DNA from 3 places in the Enterobacter cloacae complex sp. IR5418 genome. Region 1 is predicted to be linked to each of the others. Evidence: predicted binding sites of a transcription regulator. Region 1 holds the regulator's gene; each other region holds the start of a gene.

What was found. Region 1 encodes PhoB, which activates phosphate uptake and scavenging genes when phosphate is short. Its sites were predicted from a motif close to CTGTCATAAAACTGNCNNAT; they were not measured.
Region 2: the regulator PhoB is predicted to act here: its motif matches at 1,750-1,769, upstream of ACOTX7_RS02570 (PhoX family protein).
Region 3: the regulator PhoB is predicted to act here: its motif matches at 2,269-2,288, upstream of phnC (phosphonate ABC transporter ATP-binding protein).

The regions. Positions count from the first base shown of each region.
Region 1 is NZ_JBMKHS010000002.1:32,834-37,119, forward strand. It holds gene sbcC (exonuclease subunit SbcC) at 1-522, opposite strand, end outside; gene sbcD (exonuclease subunit SbcD) at 519-1,724, opposite strand; gene phoB (phosphate response regulator transcription factor PhoB) at 1,912-2,601, shown strand; gene phoR (phosphate regulon sensor histidine kinase PhoR) at 2,623-3,918, shown strand.
Region 2 is NZ_JBMKHS010000002.1:184,937-189,222, reverse strand. It holds gene ACOTX7_RS02570 (PhoX family protein) at 1-1,692, opposite strand, end outside; gene ACOTX7_RS02565 (TonB-dependent receptor) at 1,820-4,003, opposite strand; gene yahO (DUF1471 family periplasmic protein YahO) at 4,202-4,286, opposite strand, start outside.
Region 3 is NZ_JBMKHS010000014.1:92,346-96,631, reverse strand. It holds gene crfC (clamp-binding protein CrfC) at 1-764, opposite strand, end outside; gene ACOTX7_RS13090 (zinc ribbon domain-containing protein YjdM) at 1,355-1,690, shown strand; gene yjdN (VOC family metalloprotein YjdN) at 1,771-2,202, shown strand; gene phnC (phosphonate ABC transporter ATP-binding protein) at 2,376-3,164, shown strand; gene phnD (phosphonate ABC transporter substrate-binding protein) at 3,188-4,204, shown strand.

The DNA.
Region 1 (4,286 bases):
TTCCAGCAGTTCTGCGCGATCGCCCGGTTTAGCATTCAGGAAGGCGGCAAACTGCCCCTGGGAGAGCAACATCGAACGGGTAAAGCGACCGTAGTCCAGCCCGGTCAGCGCGGCGGTTTGTTCCAGCTTATCCGTGACCTTATCCGCCAGGATTTTTCCATCCTCACAGCGGGCCAGCTCCACGCGCGGTGCCTGTAAGTTCCCGTCCGGCTGGTTGCGGGCGCGGTTCTGGCTCCAGAAAGCGCGATATGCCACGCCTTTCACCTCAAACTCCACCTCTGCCAGACACTCTGCGGTATCGCGCGTCATCAGGTCGTTTTGCGCCTGGGAGACCTTATTCAGACGCGGCGTTTCGTGGTACAGCGCCAGGCAGATGGCGTCGAGCAGCGTGGTTTTCCCCGCGCCGGTGGCGCCAGTGATGGCAAACAGCCCGTTGCTGGCGAACGGCTCCGCGGTGAAATCAATTTTCCACTCGCCTTTGAGCGAGTTCAGGTTTTTCAGACGCAGGCTCAGAATTTTCATGCGTTTTCTTCCTCGTCATTGAGGGCGTGCAGCGTCTGAATAAACAGCTCGTTCAGCCTGACGCGTCTGGCGTCGTCCATCTCTTCATGCGCCAGCCGCCGCTCGAATACCTCTTCTGCCCGAAGTTCACTTAGCGTTTCACGTTGGGCGCTCAGCAGAATTTTCTCGCGCTGTTCGCGGCTGCGGCGCACCAGCAGCACCTCTACCGGCAAATCTTCGGTCAGCGCCTGAATTTTTCGCTGCATATCATGCAGGTACTCATCAGTGGTGATTTCAATATCCAGCCAGACTGGCGGATCAAGCTCTGCGCCGCGCCATTGCTCAAGCTGTTCCGTAATCGCGGCAAGATCGCCTTTCAGCACCGCCAGCGGCTGGGTGACCGGCACCTCCAGCGTCTCGACGGCGCTGAGTTTGCCGTCGGTGAAGCTCACCAGATGCACGGACTTGGCCTTACCGGTTTCATCGAAACTGAGCGGAACAGGGGAGCCACAGTAGCGGATATGCTCGCAGCCGCCGATGACCTGCGCCCGGTGGATATGCCCGAGAGCAATGTAGTCGGCGGGCGGGAAGTTCTGCGCCGGAAACGCGTCCAGCGTACCGATATAGATCTCGCGCACCGCGTCACTCTTACTGGCCCCGACGGTGGTGAGGTGTCCGGTGGCAATGATCGGAATGGCCTGTTCGCCGCGCAGGGCACAGGCTTGCGTATGCTGCTGGTGATAATAGTGGGTGATGGCCTGCAACAGATGCTGCTGTTTTTCGCTGCCGGACAGACCGGCCTGGCTTTGCACGATATCGCGCGGGCGTAAAAACGGGATTGGGCACAGCACCGCGCCCGGCGTGCCGTCGCGTTTTTTCAGGATCTGCGGCGCGTGTCCGGCGCTGGCCACCACGGTGGTATTGAGGAACGCCAGAATGTCGCGGGATTCATTCAGCGTCGCCACGGAGTCATGGTTTCCGGCGACAATCACCAGGTGACAACCGGTTTGCTGGAGGTTGACCACAAAACGGTTGTACAGCTCACGCGCATAGCTCGGCGGCGATCCGGTATCGAAAATGTCGCCCGCCACAATAATTGCGTCCACCTCATGAGCCTGAGCCGTCTCCAGCAGCCAGTTCAGGAACGCGTCATGTTCCGCGGCGCGGCTTTTGCTGTAAAAATTTTGACCCAGGTGCCAGTCTGAGGTGTGAAGTATGCGCATAAGAGATCCGTGGCAATAATAAGAAAGCAGGATTATAAACTTTCGGGGAACGGAAAATAACCGCTGTAATAAAACAACAGTTTGCCATTTATAGTGGTAATGTTTTTCATAAATCTGTCATAAATCTGACGCATAATGACGCCGCATCACAGACTTGTAACTTAAATACGATAAGACAGGGCAAAGTATGGCGAGACGTATTCTGGTCGTAGAAGATGAAGCTCCGATCCGTGAAATGGTGTGCTTCGTGCTTGAACAAAATGGCTTCCAGCCGGTTGAAGCGGAAGATTATGACAGCGCGGTGAATCAGCTGAATGAACCCTGGCCCGATCTGATCCTGCTGGACTGGATGCTGCCTGGCGGTTCCGGATTGCAGTTTATCAAGCATATCAAACGCGAGGCGATGACCCGCGATATCCCGGTGGTGATGCTCACGGCGCGCGGCGAGGAAGAGGATCGCGTGCGCGGTCTGGAAACCGGCGCGGACGATTACATCACCAAACCGTTCTCCCCGAAAGAGCTGGTGGCGCGTATTAAAGCCGTGATGCGCCGAATTTCACCGATGGCGGTGGAAGAGGTGATTGAGATGCAGGGTCTGAGTCTGGATCCCACTTCACACCGGGTCATGACCGGTGAAAACCCCCTCGATATGGGGCCAACCGAATTTAAACTCCTGCACTTCTTTATGACACACCCGGAGCGCGTTTACAGCCGCGAACAGTTGCTGAATAACGTCTGGGGAACTAACGTCTATGTCGAAGACCGAACGGTTGACGTCCATATTCGCCGCCTGCGTAAAGCACTGGAACTGAGCGGCCACGATCGCATGGTACAGACGGTCCGCGGCACGGGTTATCGTTTCTCGACCCGTTTCTGAACAATGACAGGAGTGTGACGCGTGCTGGAACGTCTGTCATGGAAAAGGCTCGTCTTTGAACTGATCTTATGTTGTATTCCGGCCCTCATTCTGGGGGCTATTTTTGGCTATCTGCCGTGGTTTTTACTGGTGGCCGTGACGGGATTGCTCGTCTGGCATTTCTGGAATTTACTGCGTCTCTCCTGGTGGCTATGGGTCGACAGAAGTATGACCCCCCCGCCGGGAAGCGGAAGCTGGGAACCGCTACTCTACGGCCTGCACCAGATGCAGATGCGTAATAAAAAGCGCCGTCGCGAGCTGGGAAGCCTGATCAAACGCTTTCGCAGCGGTGCGGAGTCGCTGCCGGATGCGGTGATCCTGACAACAGAAGAAGGGACGATCTTCTGGTGTAATGGCCTCGCACAACAGCTGCTGGGCCTGCGCTGGCCGGATGATAATGGCCAGAACATCCTGAACCTTCTGCGTTATCCCGAGTTCACGCTGTATCTGAAAAAGCGGGATTTTTCCCGCCCGCACAACCTTAAGCTCAATAACGGTCGCCATCTGGAAATCCGCGTGATGCCCTACAGCGATCGCCAGTGGCTGATGGTGGCACGTGACGTTACCCAGATGCACCAGCTTGAGGGCGCTCGCCGCAACTTCTTTGCTAACGTCAGCCACGAGCTGCGTACGCCATTGACGGTGCTTCAGGGCTACCTGGAGATGATGCAGGAGCAAACGCTTGAGGGGGCGCCGCGTGAGAAAGCGCTGCATACCATGCGTGAGCAGACGTTCCGCATGGAAGGGCTGGTTAAACAACTGCTGACGCTTTCAAAAATTGAGGCCGCCCCGTCGCTGGCGCTAAATGACATCATTGATGTGCCGATGATGTTGCGGGTGGTGGAGCGCGAAGCCCAAACGCTGAGTCATAATCAGCACACGCTGGCTTTTGACGTTGATAACACGCTGAAAGTGCTGGGCAGTGAAGATGAGTTGCGGAGCGCTATCTCAAACCTGGTCTATAACGCCGTGAATCATACCCCGAAAGGGACGCATATTACGGTGCGCTGGCAGCATACCCTGGCGGGGGCTGAGTTTAGCGTCGAGGACAACGGGCCGGGGATTGGGCCTGAACACCTTCCGCGTCTCACCGAACGGTTCTACCGGGTGGATAAGGCGCGCTCGCGGCAGACCGGCGGGAGCGGACTGGGGCTGGCTATCGTGAAGCATGCCGTCAGCCACCACGAAAGCCGGCTCAATATCGAAAGTACCCTGGGTAAGGGCACGCGCTTTAGTTTCGTTATCCCGGAACGATTAATTGCCAAAAAGCGCGCCTGACGGCGAGTGTGTCAGGCTACCTTTCCACGGGCCAGCGATTGCTGGCCCGTTTGCTTTGCAGTCAAGCGAAACGCGAATGAATATTATACGGCTGGTGCTTTTTTGTTCGCATGATTAGCCATGAGTTTTTCTTATATATGGCATATAATGTTGGTCTGCATTTTCATGCTGGCATATTGTTCTGGTTTTACGATCCCTTCTTGCCTTTAAACGTTATAAGCGTTTAAATTGCCCCCCATATACTGTCAGACCGACTGTATTTGCGTGGTAAATCGAAAAACTATTCTTCGCCACGCCAGGACGGGAGCATATCCCGCTGAAATTGAGCAAATTTTCCGCTGTATCGTCCCGTCAGGGATGGCGAAAAT
Region 2 (4,286 bases), 150 kb from region 1:
CTCGTACGCTTTCTTATTAATGGTGCTGGAGGAGACATCGGTCTGGATCCACAGCACGCCCTGATGGTCAAACGACAACCCATCCGGGCTGCCGAATGCCGCGCCCTGCATGGAGCCTTTGGCCTTCGGATCGTCGCCGTCGGTACGACCGGCCATAACCAGAATATCCCACTTAAAGCGTGCGGCGGCAGGATCAGCGCCGTCTTCGTGCCAGTGCATAATATGCCCAAACACGTTACTGGCGCGCGGGTTGGCGGCATCGACCGGCGCCTTGCCCTCCTTGCCGCGATCGCTGTTGTTGGTGAGCGTACAGTAGACGCTGCCGCTGGCGTGCGGGTCGACGGCTATCCACTCGGGGCGATCCATCTTCGTTGCCCCCACCACGTCCGCCGCCAGGCGGGTTTTAATCAGCAGATCGCCCTGGCTTTCGAAACCGTTGCTTTTATCCAGACCATTTTGCCCGAAGATCAGCGGCAGCCAGTCGCCGCTCCCCTCTTCGTTGAACCTGGCGACGTACAGCGTGCCGGAGGTCAGCAACTGCATATTGGCTTCACGGTTTGCGGGATCGTATTTTTTATCCGAGACAAACTTATAGATGTACTCAAACTTCTGATCGTCCCCCATATAGACCACCACGCGATTATCGGTGGCGAGCGTGACGGCTGCCCCCTCATGCTTGAAGCGGCCCAGCGCGGTGTGCTTGCGCGGGGTGGAGGTCGGGTTGTAGGGATCGATCTCCACCACCCAGCCGAAACGGTTGGGTTCGTTAGGGGTTTTATCGACGCTGAACCGGTCATCCACCTCGTTCCAGCGGTAGGATTCATCGCTGTCGCTGATGCCGTAGCGTTTTTCCAGCGGGTTGAGATCGGCTTTTTTCACAAAAATGTCCGACCAGTTCTCCTCGCAGGTGAGATAGGTGCCCCACGGCGTATGCCCGTTGGCGCAGTTCTGCATGGTACCCAGCACGCGCTCCCCCTGCGGGTCGGCGGCGGTTTTCATTAAATTCTGATGCCGCGCCGGGCCGGTAAGCTGCATCGGCGTATTGACGGTAATACGGCGAGCGAAGGAAGACGGACGCACCACCTCCCAGCCGCTGCCCGTTTTTTTCACTTCCACCACTGACACGCCCATCGCGTTCTGCCCCTTGCGGGCTTTGTCGAGGCTCCAGTTCGCCGTGCCGTCGGTAAACAGCATTCCGTTATCAATGTATTCATGGTTCATCGCCAGCAGGCCATGCTCCGGGTTTTGCCCCCCCTGCGGCAGGCTAAACCACGCCATGCCGTCGTGGTGCATGCCCGCCTGCACGGCCTGTTCGTCCGTGGTGTTGCTGGCGTCCGGCTTAAACGCTGGCATGTTATTTTTGATCCCCGTCGGATCGCCCCAGCGATAGAACGGACGGGCGATGTAGCCTTCCGGCACCCTGACCGTGTCTTCCGTGGAGACGTCAATGCTGGTAAAGCCCAGGGACACCGCCTTTGCCAGCGCGGAAGGCTTCGATACCGCGGCAATGGCATTTTCGGGTGTGATCAGATACGGGAATGATACGGCGGCCCCCGCGACGGCCCCCATCTGGAGAAAACGGCGGCGGGAGAGGAACACCTCAGCAACCTCGGAGAAAACCGGGTTAGCGCTGCGGTTAGTGATGTCGTCGCGATGTTCTTTTTTAAATACGGATTTGAGGGGTCTGCCCATAGCGGCTTCCTGTCATTGGCCAAGAGGTAAGGTTGTGGCGACCAGTGTAAGAAGCTTTTATTACAATTTTATAACACGCTAACGACGGGAGTGGGGCGTCCCTGCCCCGGATAACGAGGTGGAACGCTTAGAACTCGTAGCCAACCGAGACCTTAAAGGTACGCGGTTCGCCCTGAGTGATGTAGGTGCCGGAATCGTCCACGCTGGCCCAGTAGTTTTCGTTGGTCACGTTGTCGATGCCCGCCCGCACGGTCATCTGGTTTGCATTGTGATTCACCGCGAAGCGATAGCGCATGCCCAGATCCAGCGTGGTGTAACTGTCCAGCTTTTTGCTGTTCGCCAGGTCGGCATACTGCGTGCCGGAGTGGTTAACGCGCGCGGTCGCCGTCAGACCCTCAATCGGCTTGATGTCGTACTCTGCGCCCAGCACGGCGTAGAAGTTCGGAATACCAATGGCATCATTGCCCTGATTGACGCCATTTTTGGTTTTGGTCATCTCGGCCTGCAACCAGGTGGCGCTGGCGTTCAGACGCATCCCGAGCATTGGCTCGCCGAAGACGTTCAGCTCCACGCCACGGTTACGCTGCTCTGCGTCCAGGCCGTAGTGACCGCTGTCGTCGAGGATGGCCGACGGCATTTTGATCTCAAACAGCGCCAGGGAGCCGCCCACGCGACCAAAGTCCGCCTTCACGCCCACTTCGTTCTGCTTAGAGTGGACGATACCGGTGCTCTGACCGTAGTTGTTTGCTGAACGAGGCGCGGTTTCACCGGGCTGCAACGCTTCGGTGTGGTTGGCGTAGAGAGAGATTTCCTCCCACGGCTTATAGACCACACCGTAGGTGGGCATCCAGCGGCTGCCGTCAAAGCCGTCCGCGTCGTTTTCCGCACCGGTGATTTTGTTGTACCCGCGAATCACCACCTTCTGATGGCGCGCGCCTGCGGTGAACAGCAGCTTGTCGTCCAGCACGCCCAGGGTATCGCTCAGCAGCCAGCCCTGGGTACGGGTGCGCCCGCTGGTCAGCGGATCGCTGTATTTGCCGCCGGAGCCGCTGAAGTTGGTGCTGTCCGGCATAGCCACGCCGGTGTTGTGGTAGATGTTGGTGGTCGGGTTATCCGCCGCGGCCGACATTTTCCACGCGATTTTTTCGTTTTTGGTCATTGCGGAGTACCCGACGTTGACCTTGTGCGAGACGAAGCCGGTAGTGAAGTTACCGCGAATGCCCGCCATGCCGCTGACGGAATCGCTGATGCGGTTAGTATCAAGACGGCTGACCGTCGCGTTACCGCTTTTGTCCAGGAGCTTCGGCGCGCTGTAGATCCCTTCTTCGTGTGCGTGCTGCGCGCCGAGGCCGGTATACGCCGTCCAGTTATCGGTAATGTCGTACTCGCTGCGCCACATCCCGAATTCGTTTTCGATATCGCTGTAGGCCCATTTCTGCGAGAAATTGCGATCGTTCTTCGGCGGTTCTGGTACGAAGTCCACCGCCGAGATGTTGACGCTGGTCGGGCTGCCGTGGAAAGTTTTCTTCTGATAGCCCAGATCCAGCGAGGAGCGGAAACGGTCGCCTTTGTAGTCCAGACCGGTGGAGAGCAGCGTGGTGCGGCGGCGATCGTTCGGTACGCCGGTTTCCCCTTCGCGATGCACGAGGTTCACCCGCGCGCCAAACTGGTCGTTATCACCAAAACGGCGCCCCGCATCCAGCGTGGTGCCAATCTGGGAATCCGAGGTGTAGTCCACGCCCACTTTCGCCTGCGGGGTGTCGCCCGCGTGTTTTGGCTCAAGGTTGATCATCCCGCCCACGCCGGAGCTTGCCGCGCCGTTCATGAGGGAGTTGGCGCCTTTGAAGATCTCAATGCGGTCGACCATCTGGGCATCCACCACCTGACGCGGCAGCACGCCAGAAAGCCCACCAAAAGTCATGTCATCGCCGTCAAACTTCAGGCCGCGAATGCGGAAGGTTTCCGCGCTGTTACCGTACCCCTGAACGAACTGTACGCCCGCATCGTTGGCGACCACGTCAGCAATGGTTTTCGCCTGCTGATCTTCCACCAGCTTCGAGGTGTAGCTGATGATATTGAACGGCACGTCCATGGCGTTCTGCTGACCGAGCATCCCCATTCGTCCGCCGTTCGCCACCTGTCCGTCGAGGAAGGCGGGTACCAGCTGGTCGCCGCCGGGTTTGAAATCACTCCCCGCGGTGGACTGGACGACGATGGTGTCCTCTTTTTTCTCATCCGCCGCAAAAGCGGAGTGTGTAACCGCGCCAATGGCAAGCGCCAGCAGCGTTTTGTGCATTGTGGTGTTGTTCATTATGAGCTCTTAACGTGCGCGCAAAAATGACCCGTTGTCGGGCCTTAAATTTATTAAAAGAAATGCAAATGAGAACTATACGCATTATGCGTGCGTAATCAAGTGTCAATGGCATCTCTGCGCGAGAAGAGGCAAGAAACAATGCTGGGGGGACGTAAGGCGCGCAACCACCCCGAAACCGGGGTGGTTGCTAAGGGATTATTTTTTCTTGTAAATATCGGCAGTGCCGTGGATCTTGTTGTTGGTATTACCGGAAGTCAGCACCAGCACATCAGCACCTTGC
Region 3 (4,286 bases), on a different contig from region 1:
TGCGGCTGCCCAGCCTCGTTCGGCCCCGGCGTGTCGAGCAGCGTCAGTTGCCCCAGGTGCGCGTCCAGACCGGCGAGATGCACAAACTCCACCTCAATCACCGGAATATGTTCAATCGCGGCATACTCAGAGAATGGAAACTCCACGCCCAGCGCCTGAGAAAGCCGCACCAGATCGTTCAGGCTTTTCAGACAATGAAAGATGGGCTCCGCGCCCAGGTGATGTTTTTCAAACGCCTCACCTCTTTCGATGCGCTCCAGCAGCGTAGTCATGTCCTTGTCTATTTCCAGTCGCCGCGCCAGCTTACCGCGATCTTTTTCGCACAGTTTTTTTTGCAACTGAGCAATCAGGGTATCAATGGGCGCAACGTGCAAAAAATGCAGCACCGGCTCCTTCTGGCCCGGCGTATGGCGGATCAGCGTGGGAAGCGCCGTCATCGGACGATTGCGGTTCGGCAGCACTTCAGTGCCCACAATCGCATTAATGGTGGTCGATTTTCCCGCTTTCATGGTACCCACAATCGCCAGTACCATTTCGAGCCGGGTTATTTTGCGTAATTCGTTATTCAGCATCGCCTGCTGAGCATCGACTCCCCGCGCGCTAAAATGTAATGGCAAAACGTTGTTATTAACGCTGCTCATGGCAGCGGCTGTGCTATCCAGCTTTGCAATCGGCATCGATTTTAATGAATCAAGATTGTTCAGTGCGAGCTGTAACAAACGTTCAGCTTCCTGGCTTAATTCAAATATGGTCTGTGTGTGCATGATAAAAGCCTTCCCTTAACGCAAATTTATTACTTTTATTAAGCCACGATGTTTTAATTATACTTTTCAGGCTTATATGATCACGTATGGAAAACATGTTCATTTAATACAACTGATTGAAGCCAATGAGAATTTAACAACCGCCCTCGTAATGCGTGTAAAACAACCCCTGGCCAGAAAGCCAAAAGTGAATAGACAAAACGCATTTTCAGGAAACATCAGGATATATCATCGTTATTTACCCACCAAAAAAGAGAGGTATTCCCTGGCACCAAAAGATGTATAGCATCAGAGGGGATAGATAAATAACGGCTTGTTCCTTCACCTTATCCGAAATGGCACAGCGTAGCAATTTGCGGTAATAAAATATTCGATACATTTAACATGATGACGATCGCTACCGTTCAGGGCACAACCCTCCCTTAATTCATTGACCGTTCGTGTCATCGCTTGCGCTTTTATGCGCTATTTTTATAAAACAATATCACCGACAAATGTGGGGATTTGCGTTATACTCGCTGCCTTTTTCGGCACACTGCCGTCATTTAGCTGGCGTTTTCCAGCGTGTTAACACTTTTGAGGATACCAACATGCAACTTCCACACTGCCCGAAATGCAATTCTGAATACACTTATGAAGACAATGGCATGTTCGTTTGCCCGGAATGCGCCCATGAATGGAACGATGCGGAGCCTGCGCAGGACAGCGATACGCTGATCGTGAAAGACGCGAACGGCAACCTGCTGGCAGACGGCGACAGCGTTACCGTTGTGAAAGATCTGAAGGTAAAAGGCAGCTCCTCCATGCTGAAGATCGGCACGAAAGTCAAAAATATCCGTCTGGTTGAAGGCGATCATAATATCGACTGCAAAATTGACGGCTTCGGTCCGATGAAACTGAAATCTGAGTTCGTGAAAAAGAACTGATTGACCCGCCCGGTGACGCTTCGCTTACCGGGCGTCCGGGAACTACACTTAACGGGCTTTTCTTACGTGAGGTAAAGATTATGCCGTTAAGTCCCTATATCTCTTTCGCTGGCAACTGTGCGGAGGCTACCGCCTTCTATCAGCAGGCCGTCGGCGCAGAACTCCTCTACAAAATCACCTTCGGCGAAATGCCTAAAGACGAAAACAGCGAAGAAGGCTGTCCGTCAGGCATGAACTTCCCGGATTCCGCCATCGCCCACTCGAACGTCCGCATTGCTGGCAGCGATATCATGATGAGCGACGGTCTGCCGCCCGGCAGCAGCGCGCAATACGCAGGCTTCACGCTGGTGCTCGACACACAGGACGTGAATGAAGGCAAACGCTGGTTCGACAACCTCTCTGATGGCGGCAATATCGAAATGGCCTGGCAGGAGACTTTCTGGGCGCACGGATTCGGTAAAGTCACCGACAAATACGGTGTGCCGTGGATGATTAACGTCGTTAAATCGTAGGCCGGTTAAGCGCAGCGCATCCGGCAACAGCGCCCGGTGGCGCTGCGCTGACCGTGCCTACGGTGATTGTCATCAAACTCACCTCAACTCTTCAAACTCCCGCAACCAACACTTAACCTGAATGTCATATTGATGCGCCAGCATGAGGCCACATTTATCGTGAGGCCCGGCACATGCAAACTGTCATTCGCGTCGAGAAACTGAGCAAAACCTTCCATCACAACAAGGCGCTGCATGCCGTTGATCTGACCGTCCAGCAGGGCGAAATGGTGGCGCTGTTGGGGCCGTCTGGTTCAGGTAAATCCACCCTTCTTCGTCACTTAAGCGGCCTGATTACCTGCGACACAACGCCGGAAAGCCGCGTCGAACTGCTGGGTAACACCGTGCAACACGCGGGCCGTCTGGCGAGCGATATTCGCAAAAGCCGCGCTCAGACGGGCTATATCTTTCAGCAGTTCAACCTGGTAAACCGCCTGACCGTGCTCGAGAACGTGCTGATTGGCGCGCTCGGCAGCACCCCGTTCTGGCGCACCTGCCTGCGCTGGTTCTCCCCATCCCAGAAGCAGGAAGCCTTACAGGCGCTGACCCGCGTCGGCATGGCGCATTTTGCCCACCAGCGCGTCTCCACGCTGTCCGGCGGACAGCAGCAGCGTGTCGCCATCGCCCGCGCCCTGATGCAGAAAGCCAAAATCATTCTGGCCGACGAACCTATCGCCTCGCTGGATCCGGAGTCCGCCCGCATCGTGATGGAAACCCTGCGCGACATCAACCAGAACGATGGCATCACCGTGGTAGTGACGCTGCACCAGGTAGATTACGCCCTGCGCTACTGCGAGCGCATCGTCGCCCTGCGTCAGGGCCATGTGTTCTTTGATGGCGCAAGCCACCAGTTTGATAACGAACGTTTTGATCATCTCTACCGCAGCGTAAACCGCGTCGAAGAACGCGCGCAGGCTGCTTAACGTCCCCATAACGAGGAATGGACATGAACTACAAAGCCGTTGCCGCGCTGGCCTTCACCAGCATGTTCAGCATCAGCACGCTGTTAAGCCCGGCCCACGCCGAGGAGCAGGAAAAAGCGCTGAACTTTGGCATTATTTCAACGGAATCACAGCAAAACCTGAAGCCGCAGTGGGAACCGTTCCTGAAAGATATGGAAACCAAACTGGGGATCAAAGTGAACGCGTTCTTCGCTCCGGACTACGCGGGCATCATCCAGGGAATGCGCTTCAACAAAGTGGACATCGCATGGTACGGCAACCTCTCTGCGATGGAAGCAGTGGATCGTGCCAACGGTCAGGTCTTTGCCCAGACCGTTGCGGCAGACGGCTCCCCGGGCTACTGGAGCGTACTGATCGTTAACAAAGACAGCCCGATCAACAACCTCAACGACATGCTCGCCAGACGCAAAGAGCTGACCTTTGGTAATGGCGATCCGAATTCTACGTCTGGCTTCCTTGTACCGGGTTACTACGTCTTCGCGAAAAACAACGCCTCCGCCAGCGACTTCAAACGCACGGTCAACGCCAGTCACGAAACCAACGCCCTGGCCGTGGCGAATAAACAGGTGGATGTTGCCACCAACAACACCGAAAACCTCGACAAGCTGAAGACCTCCGCGCCGGACAAGCTCAAGGAAATCAAGGTGATCTGGAAATCGCCGCTGATCCCGGGCGACCCAATCGTGTGGCGTAAAAATCTCTCCGAGAGCACCAAGGACAAGGTCTACGACTTCTTTATGAACTACGGCAAAACGCCGGAAGAGAAAGCGGTTCTGACGCGTCTGGGCTGGGCACCGTTCCGCGCATCCAGCGATTTGCAGCTGGTGCCGATTCGCCAGCTGGCGCTGTTTAAGCAGATGCAGGGCGTGAAGGACAACAAAGGTCTGAAGGAAGAAGAGAAGACCAGCAAAGTGTCGGAAATTCAGGCGCAGCTGGACGATCTCGACCGCCTGACCGCCGCGCTGGGCGCCATGACCAGCGTGAACAAAGCGGTGCAGTAACTTAAGTCCCCTCTCCCTTGAGGGAGAGGGTTAGGGTGAGGGGGAAATGCGCACGCTGATGCCCTCACCCCGGCCCTCTCCC